3 regions of the Rahnella sp. NRRL B-41462 genome follow, and region 2 is predicted to be linked to each of the others. Evidence: riboswitches for the same ligand, from Rfam matches in the RefSeq annotation. Region 2 holds a riboswitch; each other region holds the start of a gene.
The links. Region 2 has a riboswitch for thiamine pyrophosphate ahead of thiB (thiamine ABC transporter substrate binding subunit). Riboswitches for the same ligand answer to the same signal wherever they lie in the genome.

Region 1 (3,887 bases), on a different contig from region 2:
TCACCGGCACACGACGTCCTTCGTTTTCACGGATCAGACCATCAACAATTTTGTGCATATAGTTCAGGGAGAATTCGCGGTAATCGCGAGGAGTCAACACGCCGCCCCAGGTGTCAAAAATCATCACAGACTGGGCGCCAGCTTTGATCTGTGCATTAAGGTAAAGAATGACGCTGTCTGCCACTTTATCGAGTAACAGATGCATAGTCGCCGGATCGGCGTACATCATCTTTTTGATTTTGGTGAAGGCTTTACTGCTGCCCCCTTCTACCATATACGTCGCCAGCGTCCACGGGCTGCCGGAGAAACCGATAAGCGGTACTTCACCTTGCAGGTTTTTACGGATGGTACGCACGGCATTCATGACATACCCGAGTTCCATTTCAGGATCCGGAACCGGCAGTTTTTCGACATCGGCACGATTCGTCAGTGGTGAAGAAAAACGCGGGCCTTCACCGGCTTCAAAATAGAGCCCCAGCCCCATCGCATCAGGAATGGTCAGGATGTCGGAGAACAGGATCGCCGCATCCAGCGGATAGCGACGAAGCGGCTGCAAAGTCACTTCACAGGCCAGCTCGGCATTCTTGCACAGCGACATAAAATCACCGGCTTCAGCGCGGGTTGCTTTGTACTCCGGCAAATAACGACCAGCCTGACGCATCATCCAGACCGGTGTAATGTCCACTGGCTGACGTAACAAAGCACGCAGGTAACGGTCGTTTTTCAACTCATTCATTCTTGCTCTTTCCTTCAGTATTCGGGCCGCCCGACAATCATCTGACAGCATTCTATCACGTAAAATCGCCTCTACTCTTCGTGTTCGGCACGACAAAGGGCAACGGTGTCTTCAATCAGGCGGCGCGCAATCGTCCCGGGCGGTGGCAACTGCGGCAATGCATCAAAGCGATACCAATTCGCGTTAAGCAACTCTTTCGGGTCATGTTGTATGTCGCCACTGTCGTAATCCGCCATAAATGCCATCATCAGCGAATTGGGGAACGGCCAGGGCTGGGAACTGATGTAACGGACATTTTTCACCCGGATGTTACTTTCTTCCATCACTTCACGTGCCACAGTTTCTTCCAGCGTTTCTCCGACTTCCACGAAACCCGCCAGAACCGTGTGAATACCATTACGATGGCGGACATGCTGCGCAAGCAAAATCTCATCTCCCTTACGGATAGCCACAATGATGCAGGGCGCAATCTGCGGATAATAGCGTTCGCGACAGTGCCCGCAGAGTGCAGCCCACTCGGTTTTGCTGACGTGCATTTCATGTCCGCAGTAACCACAAAACTTGTGAGAACGGTAAAATTCTGACAACTGCACACCACGCCCGACCAACTGGAATAATCCGCGATCCTGATCCAGCAACTGACGGGCGGAAACCATATGGTTTGGCATCGTCTGACGAACCAGCCAGACAGGTTCGCCCTGCCATTCGCCGATCTGCCGCGCTGTTTTACCGGTCAGAGAAAATTGTGCGGCGCTGCCAAACGGCAGTTCACCCTCAGGCAGCCATAGCTTGCCTTCCTGGCTGATGATCCACCAACCGTTGTGTTGCTCAGTAATCTGTAATTCCATAATTGTTGTTGCATAACCTCGTCGGGACTGACAATCTGAGTAAGATATTTACATATTAGTAACTTTTGGTTACTTTTTTTGTCGCTCACGGAGTCAACCATGCTAAATCGTCTGGAAAGACTGACCAACGCGTTGGTGGCAGTAATGAGTTAGTGGATCAATGGCTGCACGCACGCAAAGAACTGCTGGTTTCGTACTGCACTTTCGTCGGTCTGAAACCCAATAAAGAAAAACATACACCTTTGAATGAAAAGGCGCTGGACAGTTTTTGCCATCATCTGGTCGACTATCTTTCTGCCGGGCATTTTCATCTCTATCCACGCATCATTGAAGAAGTCGATGGCGCAGGCAGCCCGAAAAAAGTACAGGCGGCAAAAATCTACCCTGCTCTGGAGCTGAATACTGAAGCTATCATGGCTTTCCATGACAGTTACACAGAAACTGATATTGACGATGATAATGCTTTCGCGTTTCACTATGCATTATCGGATATCGGTGAGGCATTAGATGCCCGTTTTCAACTGGAAGATCAATTAATTATCATGGCTTTTGAGCCAGCCCCGGAGAGTGTGCCACCTTCGGAAAATGAACCTGATCTCGCCAGACCGGCTTAACACGTTGCCACAATAAAACCCTGCTCAGGGTTATGGTTTTACTTGTAGTTTAAAAAAACGCCTCCTATATTGAGGCTTCTTGTCGGAGTGCCTAGCGCATAATTTTCTGTTGAGAATTACGCCAGGCTGAGACCGTTAATTCGGGATCCGCGGAACCTGATCGGGTTAGTACCCGCGAAGGGAACAAGAGTAATGTTATGCGTTCAGCGCAATCAGGCATCTGCCTGCATAAGGCCGCCCGTGCTGCACCGCCCATTTTTACTCCTGCCGTAAACCTCCTGACAAGCAATTTTCCATCACGTTTTTTTGCGAGGAATTTGCTATGTCGAGTACCCAAAAACCCGTTATTTCTGAAAAGAAACCGTCAAATCGCCGTGAACAACGCGCGCAGGCACAATCGTTTATCGACAGCTTGCAGGGCGAAGCTTTCCCCAACTCCCGGCGTATTTATCTTGAAGCTGACCGCGAAGATATCCGCGTGCCGATGCGTGAAATCCAGCTCAGCCCGACGCTGGTCGGCGGCGGCAAAGACAATCCGCAGTTCGAAGAAAACGAAGCAATTCCTGTTTACGACACCGCCGGACCTTACGGTGATCCGGCTGCAGTTATCGACGTGCATACCGGTCTGGGAAAATTACGCGCCCGCTGGATAAACGAGCGTGCGGACACGCAGGAACTTTCACAGGTCAGTTCCGGTTTTACTCAGCAGCGGCTGGCGGATGACGGGCTGGACCACCTCCGCTTCGAACACCTGCCGCGCCCTCGCAAAGCCATTGCGGGTAAAAATGTCACGCAACTGCATTACGCCCGCAAAGGCATCATCACACCTGAGATGGAATTTATCGCCATTCGCGAAAATATGGGGCGTGAACGGATCCGCGGCGAGGTTCTGCGCCAGCAACATCCCGGCGAAAGCTTTGGCGCGCATCTGCCCGCCAGTATCACTGCAGAGTTTGTGCGACAGGAAGTGGCAGCCGGGCGCGCGATTATTCCCGCCAACATTAACCACCCTGAATCAGAGCCGATGATCATCGGGCGTAATTTCCTGGTGAAAGTGAACGCTAATATCGGCAACTCGGCGGTGACATCTTCCATCGAAGAAGAAGTGGAGAAACTGGTGTGGTCGACACGCTGGGGCGCGGACACCGTAATGGATCTCTCCACCGGACGTTATATACATGAAACCCGTGAATGGATCCTGCGTAACAGTCCGGTACCGATCGGCACCGTGCCGATTTATCAGGCCCTGGAAAAAGTGAACGGTGTGGCCGAAGATCTGAACTGGGAAATATTCCGCGATACATTGCTTGAACAGGCCGAGCAAGGCGTCGATTACTTCACCATTCACTCCGGTGTGTTGCTGCGTTATGTGCCGATGACCGCCAAACGCCTGACCGGGATCGTGTCGCGCGGCGGTTCGATCATGGCGAAATGGTGTCTGTCACATCATCGCGAAAGCTTCCTGTTTGAGCATTTCCGCGAGATCTGTGAAATCTGCGCCGCCTATGATGTCTCGCTTTCATTGGGCGACGGCCTGCGTCCGGGTTCGATTCAGGATGCCAATGACGAAGCGCAATTCGCCGAATTACGCACGCTGGGCGAACTGACCAAAATTGCCTGGGAATACGATGTTCAGGTGATGATCGAAGGTCCGGGACATGTGCCGATGCAGATGATCCGCCGCAACAT
Region 2 (3,887 bases):
GGATTACGCCAGCGCTGAGAATGCGTTTGGCCCACCGGCAACGCCTGACTGAGTTTCTGACTGAGCAACACCAGCGCCAGGCAACAAAACAGCTGGATCAGGGCCAGCGTGGCGGCGCGGCTTAAATCGTAGTCGTAACTTAGCGCCTGATAAATGGCGAGTTCAATGGTCGTCGCCTGCGGACCGCCACCCAGTGAAAGCACCGTGGCGAAGCTGGCGAAACACAGCATAAAGATTAAGGCGGCGGCGGGGAATATCTGCCGGCGCAGCGCGGGCCATTCCACAAAGCGGAATTGTTGCCAGATATTCATGCCGAGTTGTGCGGCGAGCTGGCGCTGCTCAACGGCGATATTTTCCAGCGCCTGCAATAACAGACGTGTCGCCAGCGGCAGATTGAAAAACACGTGCGCCAGCAAAATGCCCTGTAAACCATACGGCGAGAAACGGTAATCCATGCCCAGCCAGCCGCAAATTTGCGCCAGCCAGCCCTGTCTTCCGTAGACACTGAGAATGCCAAACACCGCCACCAAAACCGGCAAGACCAGCGTCATCGCACATAAACGTAATAACAGCTGACGGCCGGGGAAACGGCGGCGGAACAAGGTGCGTGCCAGCAAAATTGCGGGCAGCACCGAGCAAAGCGCTGAAAGCAGCGCCTGCCAGAAAGTAAAGCGGATCACATGCCAGAGATAAGGATCGTGCCAGAGCGATGCGCCGCTTATCTGTGGCGCATGACGCCACAGAGAGCCTAAGGCCAGTACTGCCACCAGCAACATAGCCAGTGACGCGATGACGCCCGGCAACAGCCAGCGAGGGATCAATGGCTGACGGCGTTCTGCCATGCCTGGATCCATTGTGAACGATGAGTAGCGACATCCTGTGCGCTGTATTGCAGAGATTTGGCCGGAATCGTCAGTTGTTTAAAAGCGTCAGGCAGCGGGGTATTCACCACCGGATACATCCAGTTGCCGGTCGGGATCACTTTCTGGAAATCTTCCGTGGTGACGAACTTCATGAACTGTTCAGCAAGTTTCGGTTGCTTGCTGTTTGCCAGCTGGCCCGCCACTTCGACCTGCATGTAATGCCCTTCGGTAAAATCGGCTGCGGCGTAGTTATCTTTCTTCTCTTCGACAATATGGTATGCCGGAGAGGTGGTGTAGCTCAGCACCAGGTCGCTTTCACCTTTGAGGAATAAGCCGTAAGCCTCGCTCCAGCCTTTAGTGACGGTGACAGTTTTCTTCGCCAGTTTTTCCCACGCTTGCGGCGCTTTATCGCCGTAGACTTTTTGCATCCACAGCATCAGGCCCAGACCCGGTGTACTGGTGCGTGGATCCTCATAAATCACTTTCCATTTCTGGTCGCTGTTGATCAGCTCATCGAGGCTTTTTGGCGGATTCTTCAGTTTATTTTTGTCGTAGACGAAGGCGAAATAACCGTAATCGTAAGGCACGAAAGTGCTGTCATTCCAGCCGCCTGGCACCGTCAGTCTGGCGTTGGTTTTCGGTGCTTTGGCAAATAAACCGGTTTGTTCAGCGGCCTGCAACAGGTTGTTATCCAGCCCCAGCACGATGTCGGCTTTGCTGTTTTTACCTTCCATCCGCAGACGGTTGAGCAAAGACACGCCATCTTCCAGCGCCACGTATTTCAGTTCGCAGCCGCATTGGGCTTCAAAGGCTTTTTTAATGGCGGGACCGGGGCCCCAGTCAGCAGAGAAAGAATCGTAGGTATAAACCGTCAAAACAGGTTTTGACGCAAATGCAGGTGCAGAAAGTAACAGCAGGCAGGACAGTAATTTTTTCAACTTTGCGCTCCAAAAAAATGAAAGGGCAAAGGATTTTGAGTAAGCATCGCGCAGTCTCAAATCCCTCCGCCGGGATTAACCGGATCAGGTTCGACGGGTTTCAAATCTCAGCCAAACTTGCTCACGGCGTTTACATCGCAGCTTTAACAAGTCGGGCACCCCGTTGAGAACGGATGTCATTCTAGAGATTAACGGCGCGATGCGATAGTCCGATTAACTGTCCGGTGGGGCAAACCAGGCGGATTTAAAGTCGAACCAGCCGAGGGTGTTCATACGCACACCGCGCATACTGCGTTGCCCCTGTAGCACCAGCCAGTGATGGAACAGGGGATGGATCTGATGGCTGACCGTCTGTTTCTGGCTCCATTTCGCCATCGATAAATTCCCGGCGTGCCACAGGGCGGCATCGTCGTTCATCTCTTCGCTAAAGCAATGCTTTGCCAGCGGCAATTCGTAGAAATGCGCGAACAGTGAAAACTCCAGCGGCAGGGTGAAGTTGGCACTGCCGAGCCACAGATCACTTTTGGCATCGCCGCGGTGCCAGACTGCGTAATCCACTATCTGAATAATCAGTTCGATACCTTCTTCCGCCAGCAACGGGCGCAGGGCGTTGCAGATCGCCTGATGTTCGGAATGCTCGCCGTAAAATGTCAGCGTTACCTGCGTCAGGTTTTGCGGTTTGGGCGGACGTGGCCGGGGCGCTTTGTGATGCCAGCGTGGCAGCAGGCCATACGCAGGAGACCAGTAGCGCTGGTAAATCGGTTCGGCATTATTCAGTAAGGCGATGGGATTGAGTAAATCGCACAACCACTGGCGTGTTTCTTCAGATTGTCCGACCGGCGAACGCTGGTCAAATAACAGGAAATAGCAGCCTTCTTCAAGGCGACTTTCCAGCTCGCTTTTGCCTGATTCATCGGCCTGAAGCTGTACGCCGGAATGCACCAGCTCTTCACTCAGTTCCGGTAATACCCAGATATTCACCTCGTCGATCAGTGCCCGGAAGCCAAAATAATCGTCAAAGGCGCGGATGCGCAGCTGTGTTTTCAGATTACGCACCACGGCGTAAGGGCCGGTGCCGACCGGATGGCGGGCAAAATCAGGCAGTGACTGCCATTCCTGCGGCAGGATCATCGCGTGGATATTGCCAAACAACCACGGCAGCCAGCGGTCGGGTTCATTCAGGTGGATATCTATGACATTCGCCGTGGGCGTCGTGACTGATTTCAGGTTGCTGAACAGCGGATGCGTTTTCAGGCGAATAAACGTGGCGATAATATCTGCCATCTCGAGTTCGCGACCATGATGAAAATGAATGGCGGGGCGCAGATAAAACCGCCAGTGCAGCGGCGAAACTTCCTGCCAGTGATGGGCTAAATCGCCTTCCGCTTCCCCATTTTCCTCATTTATGCGTGTCAGGCCGCTAAAGATTTGTCTGGCAATGTGGGTTTCTGAACGGCGCAACATGGTGCCGGGCAGCAGATTCATCAGCGGGCGATAATACAGTACGCGCAGAATATGTTTGCCCTGACGGAAACTGCGACCGAGCTGGGACAGCAGCATCTGGCGCACCAGGGTTTTGTCGCCGACCAGTTGTACCAGCTGATCAATGCTGTCCTGTTCCAGCAGCTCTTCAGCGCGCTGTTGCTGGAGTGCCAGCCCGGTATAAAGAAATTTCAGCGTGGATCGTTTGCCGCGTCCGGCCTCTGCATCCCACGTCAGCCAGCCCTGTCCCTGCATGGTGCTGAGCAACGAGCGCATGTGTCTGCGTGAACAGTTCAGGACTTCTGACAGTGCCTGTAATGTCGTTTCAGTTTCTTCACCGTGACAGCTTTGCCATAAGCGGATGAACTGTTGTTGCAAACGGGATGAGGACATAAAAGAGGAACTCCGTGGCCGATCTTCATCAATTTATCTTTCCTCATATTACGCCGATACTGTTTCTCAACGAAAGCCTGTTGTGAACAACCGGAGATCATCATGAAACTCAGTCTGAACGCCCGTTTCTATCAGCGTTATTTTGAAGCCATCAAAAAGAACGCCTCTAAAAATCATGCAGACTGGCTGTCATGGGTACCGATGCAGTACC
Region 3 (3,887 bases), on a different contig from region 2:
CGGCCCTGCGTGATCTGTCAGTGGCAGGCGCTCTGCCAGTGCAGGTTTCATGCGGCTGTTGGCGTAATCCAGCACCCCCTGCAAGGTGGTTTTGTCGATCTGCGCCGTAGGCTGCGGTTCCGGGTAGAATTTAATCGGTTCGTATTTGATGTAAGAATAATTTTCTTTCTTAAACGAAGGATCGATCCAGCGCAGAACCGGATTTCCCCCAGCCGTTTTCACTTCCTTAAGGCCGGAATAATCGCCTAAAAAACCTGAGTATTTTTCCGTCTTGGTAATGTGGCTGGTACAACCGGCCAGGAACAGTGCGCCAGTCACTGCGGCGATCTGCATCAGTTTTATTGTTTTCATTCGTACCCTCGAAATATTTTAAGGAAGACCAAGTATGTATAGCACCGCTGCGGAATTTAACCTCTTAACGACAAAGAAAAATTGATATTCATCAGGATCGCGAAAATACGGTTCTGTGAGGTAATCATTTCTTCCTTAATTATTTTTTTGATGAATGAAACAAATAGTATTCACCTTTTGGACTGTCCCCCGTAGAGATGATGTTCCAGCCTTTTGACAGATAAAAAGCGACTGATTTTTTACTCTTTACTAAACATTTCAACGACCCCTGACGGGTAAACGTTTCTTCCGCAGCCTGAAGCAATGCTGAACCTGCGCCGGTTCCCTGATATTGCGGATCAACAAACAGGTTATGCAGGAAATTTTCCTGAGTGAAAATTGAGGCGAATCCCAGTAAATGTCCGTCACGTTCTGCCACCAGAATCGTCTCGCCGATCACTGCGCGGTCAAAATCTTCCAGCTGAAAATCGTCTTCCAGCCATGTCCAGGTATGCTTGCGTGAGGCCAGATACAACGTGCGTAAAAACGGGCGGTCTGCTTCTTCATAAGGACGGACAATAAGTGATGAGGACAAGTAAAACTCCTGAGGAAATTTTTCATCAACGTGTGTTGTTCATGTCTGTTTCCTGATACTGCCAGTGAAGCGGAGTGAGTTCAATTACGTTGGCTGATCGGTTTTTTTAACGCATTTCCTGATTGATCTTCTGACCTCCGCCGCCAATAATGTTCCCTTGACTCGGGGTGCCCGCTGCAAAGCAGGGCTGAGATTTTACCCGTATTACCTGATCTGGATTATGCCAGCGTAGGGAAGTCAGGTATCTCTCCTGATACCGCCTTCCTGAGTGCCGGTGGGGAGATTTATGAATACCCGACCTACCTTCTTGCCCGGCGCCTTAGCCGCCACTTCTCTCAAACAACTCCGCCTTTCAGCGCCGCTGGTTCACTGCCTGACCAACGACGTGGTGCAATCTTTTACCGCCAATGTCCTGCTGGCGCTGGGTGCATCTCCGGCGATGGTGGTTGATCCCGCCGAAGCGGCGCAATTTGGCGCCATTGCCGATGCCTTATTGGTGAACGTCGGCACGCTGACACATCCCCATGCCGATGCGATGCGGGCGGCTATTCACGCAGCCACTCAGGCCGGAAAGCCCTGGGTGCTGGATCCGGTTGCTGTCGGCGGTCTGAGCTGGCGTACAGAATTCTGTCGTGAAATCATCACACTTAAACCTGCCGCAATCCGCGGTAATGCCTCGGAAATCCTGGCTCTCAGCGGCCTCAGTGCGTCCGGGCGCGGCGTGGACAGCGGTGATGATTCCCTTTCTGCCTTACCTGCCGCACAGCAACTGGCGCGGGAGACCGGCGCGGTAGTGGCTGTGACGGGTGAAACCGATTACGTCACCGACGGGATGCGCAGTTGGGCGGTGGCTGGCGGACATCCGATGATGACCCGCGTGGTGGGTACCGGATGCGCATTATCTGCGGTGGTGGCGGCCTTTGTGGCTTTGCCGGGTGATCGCCTGGATAACGTGGCCGCCGCCTGCCGGGTGATGTCCTGTGCCGGCGAGCGCGCCTGTGCGGTCGTGAAGGGGCCGGGCAGTTTCACGCCTGAATACCTCGATAATCTGTATTTAATGGGCGAGGAATGGCTGAATGGCGAGGAAATACAATGAAACGTATTAATGCACTGACGATTGCAGGCACAGATCCGAGTGGCGGGGCGGGGATCCAGGCGGATTTGAAAACCTTCTCGGCGCTGGGTGCGTACGGCACCAGTGTGATCACCGCGCTGGTGGCGCAGAACACCCGTGGTGTGCAGTCGGTCTATAACATTGAGCCCGGTTTCGTTTCAGCGCAGCTCGATTCCGTACTGAGCGATGTGCGGATCGACAGTGCGAAAATCGGCATGCTGGCGAACAGTCAGATTGTGGAGGCGGTTGCGGAGCGACTCAGACATTATCAGCCGCCGTTTGTGGTGCTGGATACCGTGATGCTGGCGAAAAGTGGCGATCCGTTACTGCTGCCGGAGGCCGTGGATGCCGTGCGTCGTTTGCTGATCCCGCAGGCTTCCATTATTACGCCAAATCTGCCCGAAGCGGCGGCGTTACTGGACTGTGCGGTGGCGGCGAATGAAACCGAAATGCGTGAGCAGGGAGAAGCCTTACTGGCGATGGGATGTGGTGCCGTGCTGATGAAAGGGGGACATCTGAGTGATGAGGAAAGCCCTGACTGGTTGTTTGTGACCGGTTCCCGTGAGCGGTTTACTGCGCCGCGTGTGAATACCCGACATACTCATGGCACCGGTTGCACGCTGTCGGCCGCGCTGGCCGCGTTACGTCCGCGTCATCACAACTGGGCCGATACGGTACGAGAAGCCAAAGCCTATTTACAGCAGGCGCTGATGCAGGCCGACTCACTGGAAGTCGGCCACGGTATCGGGCCTGTGCATCATTTCCACCGCTGGTGGTAACCGCGGATTATGCCTGGTGCTGGGTTTCGCTCAGCGCCTGTTCAACCTGATGAAATTTCGTCAGCGCCTGTTGCAAATGAACGGCATCAAACGGGTTCAGCGGATAGAATTTTTCTTCTTTACGCGGGCGCAGCATGGCGCGGATTTTAGTTGCTGACATCCGTTCAAACAGATAGCTGGCAATATCGTCGTTCTCCTCGTCCTGCCACGACAGCAGCAATGCCGCATGCTCACCGCTGCGGCGGCCAATAAATTGTCCGTGTGACCACAGCCCTTCAAATTCGCCATCCTTTTGCAGTTTTTTGCCACTGAACCACGGTGATTCAGCCAGCGTCAGGAGGGCTTGCGGCGTGATATCCGCATACAACTGGCGCCACTGCGGGCGGTTGTTATCCATCTGCCAGCAGGCCATGCCGAGATAATCGTTCAGTTCACGCCAGTCCTGTTCCAGTTTCTCCCTGAGTTCAGGATCCTGCACATGCATGAACTGTTGCAGGCCGGTCGCCTGCTCACCCAGCTTGTTATAGGCAATAACGGTCATGGTGCGGGGCTTACGGCGGAATGTGACCCACAGCAGCACTTTGGGGATGCGGAAAGTGATGGCCTGAACGGTGAGTTTGTAACGGTTGCCACGTGACATCACCAGGCCGCTGGAAGTGCCCCGTTTGTCCTGATAATTTCTCACCAGTACCACGCTGTTCTGTCCCATCCAGCCCGTGACGTAATGTTCTTTTTCGCTTTCTGCCACGTCCAGATCATGAACTATCTGGGTGATTTTCTCGTTATCGAGCTGGGAGAGGGACAGTGACTGATCGGCACTGTAGTAGCTTTTTTTCAGGGCGGCTGCGGCTGGCATAAAAGTATCCACGATATTGATGTGGTTTACAGCTTACACCAAGTTGTCATACAGATTTTAGGGATAACCCGCAAAATTTGATCGCTGTCGTTCACTGTTTGTGTATTACAACGTCCTTTTACTTACTCGGCATCAAACCAGTCACTGTTCTGTTCAGCAATCGGGGTAATGGTGGAAATCATTTCCTGCAAATGAATGCGGATAGCTTTTTCA

Region 1: another riboswitch for thiamine pyrophosphate. It lies ahead of thiC (phosphomethylpyrimidine synthase ThiC); the one in region 2 lies ahead of thiB (thiamine ABC transporter substrate binding subunit).
Region 3: another riboswitch for thiamine pyrophosphate. It lies ahead of thiM (hydroxyethylthiazole kinase); the one in region 2 lies ahead of thiB (thiamine ABC transporter substrate binding subunit).

What each region holds. Positions count from the first base shown of each region.
Region 1 is NZ_JYDF01000051.1:2,902-6,788, forward strand. It holds gene hemE (uroporphyrinogen decarboxylase) at 1-736, opposite strand, end outside; gene nudC (NAD(+) diphosphatase) at 808-1,584, opposite strand; partial or broken gene rsd (sigma D regulator) at 1,684-2,198, shown strand; TPP riboswitch at 2,272-2,398, shown strand; gene thiC (phosphomethylpyrimidine synthase ThiC) at 2,521-3,887, shown strand, end outside.
Region 2 is NZ_JYDF01000010.1:41,398-45,284, reverse strand. It holds gene thiP (thiamine/thiamine pyrophosphate ABC transporter permease ThiP) at 1-842, opposite strand, end outside; gene thiB (thiamine ABC transporter substrate binding subunit) at 818-1,801, opposite strand; TPP riboswitch at 1,845-1,974, opposite strand; gene sgrR (HTH-type transcriptional regulator SgrR) at 2,015-3,676, opposite strand; gene sgrT (glucose uptake inhibitor SgrT) at 3,779-3,887, shown strand, end outside.
Region 3 is NZ_JYDF01000009.1:16,425-20,311, reverse strand. It holds gene UC14_RS02715 (DUF3313 domain-containing protein) at 1-351, opposite strand, end outside; gene UC14_RS02710 (GNAT family N-acetyltransferase) at 491-925, opposite strand; TPP riboswitch at 1,079-1,177, shown strand; gene thiM (hydroxyethylthiazole kinase) at 1,212-2,021, shown strand; gene thiD (bifunctional hydroxymethylpyrimidine kinase/phosphomethylpyrimidine kinase) at 2,018-2,818, shown strand; gene UC14_RS02695 (hypothetical protein) at 2,826-3,674, opposite strand; partial or broken gene UC14_RS02690 (GntR family transcriptional regulator) at 3,797-3,887, opposite strand, start outside.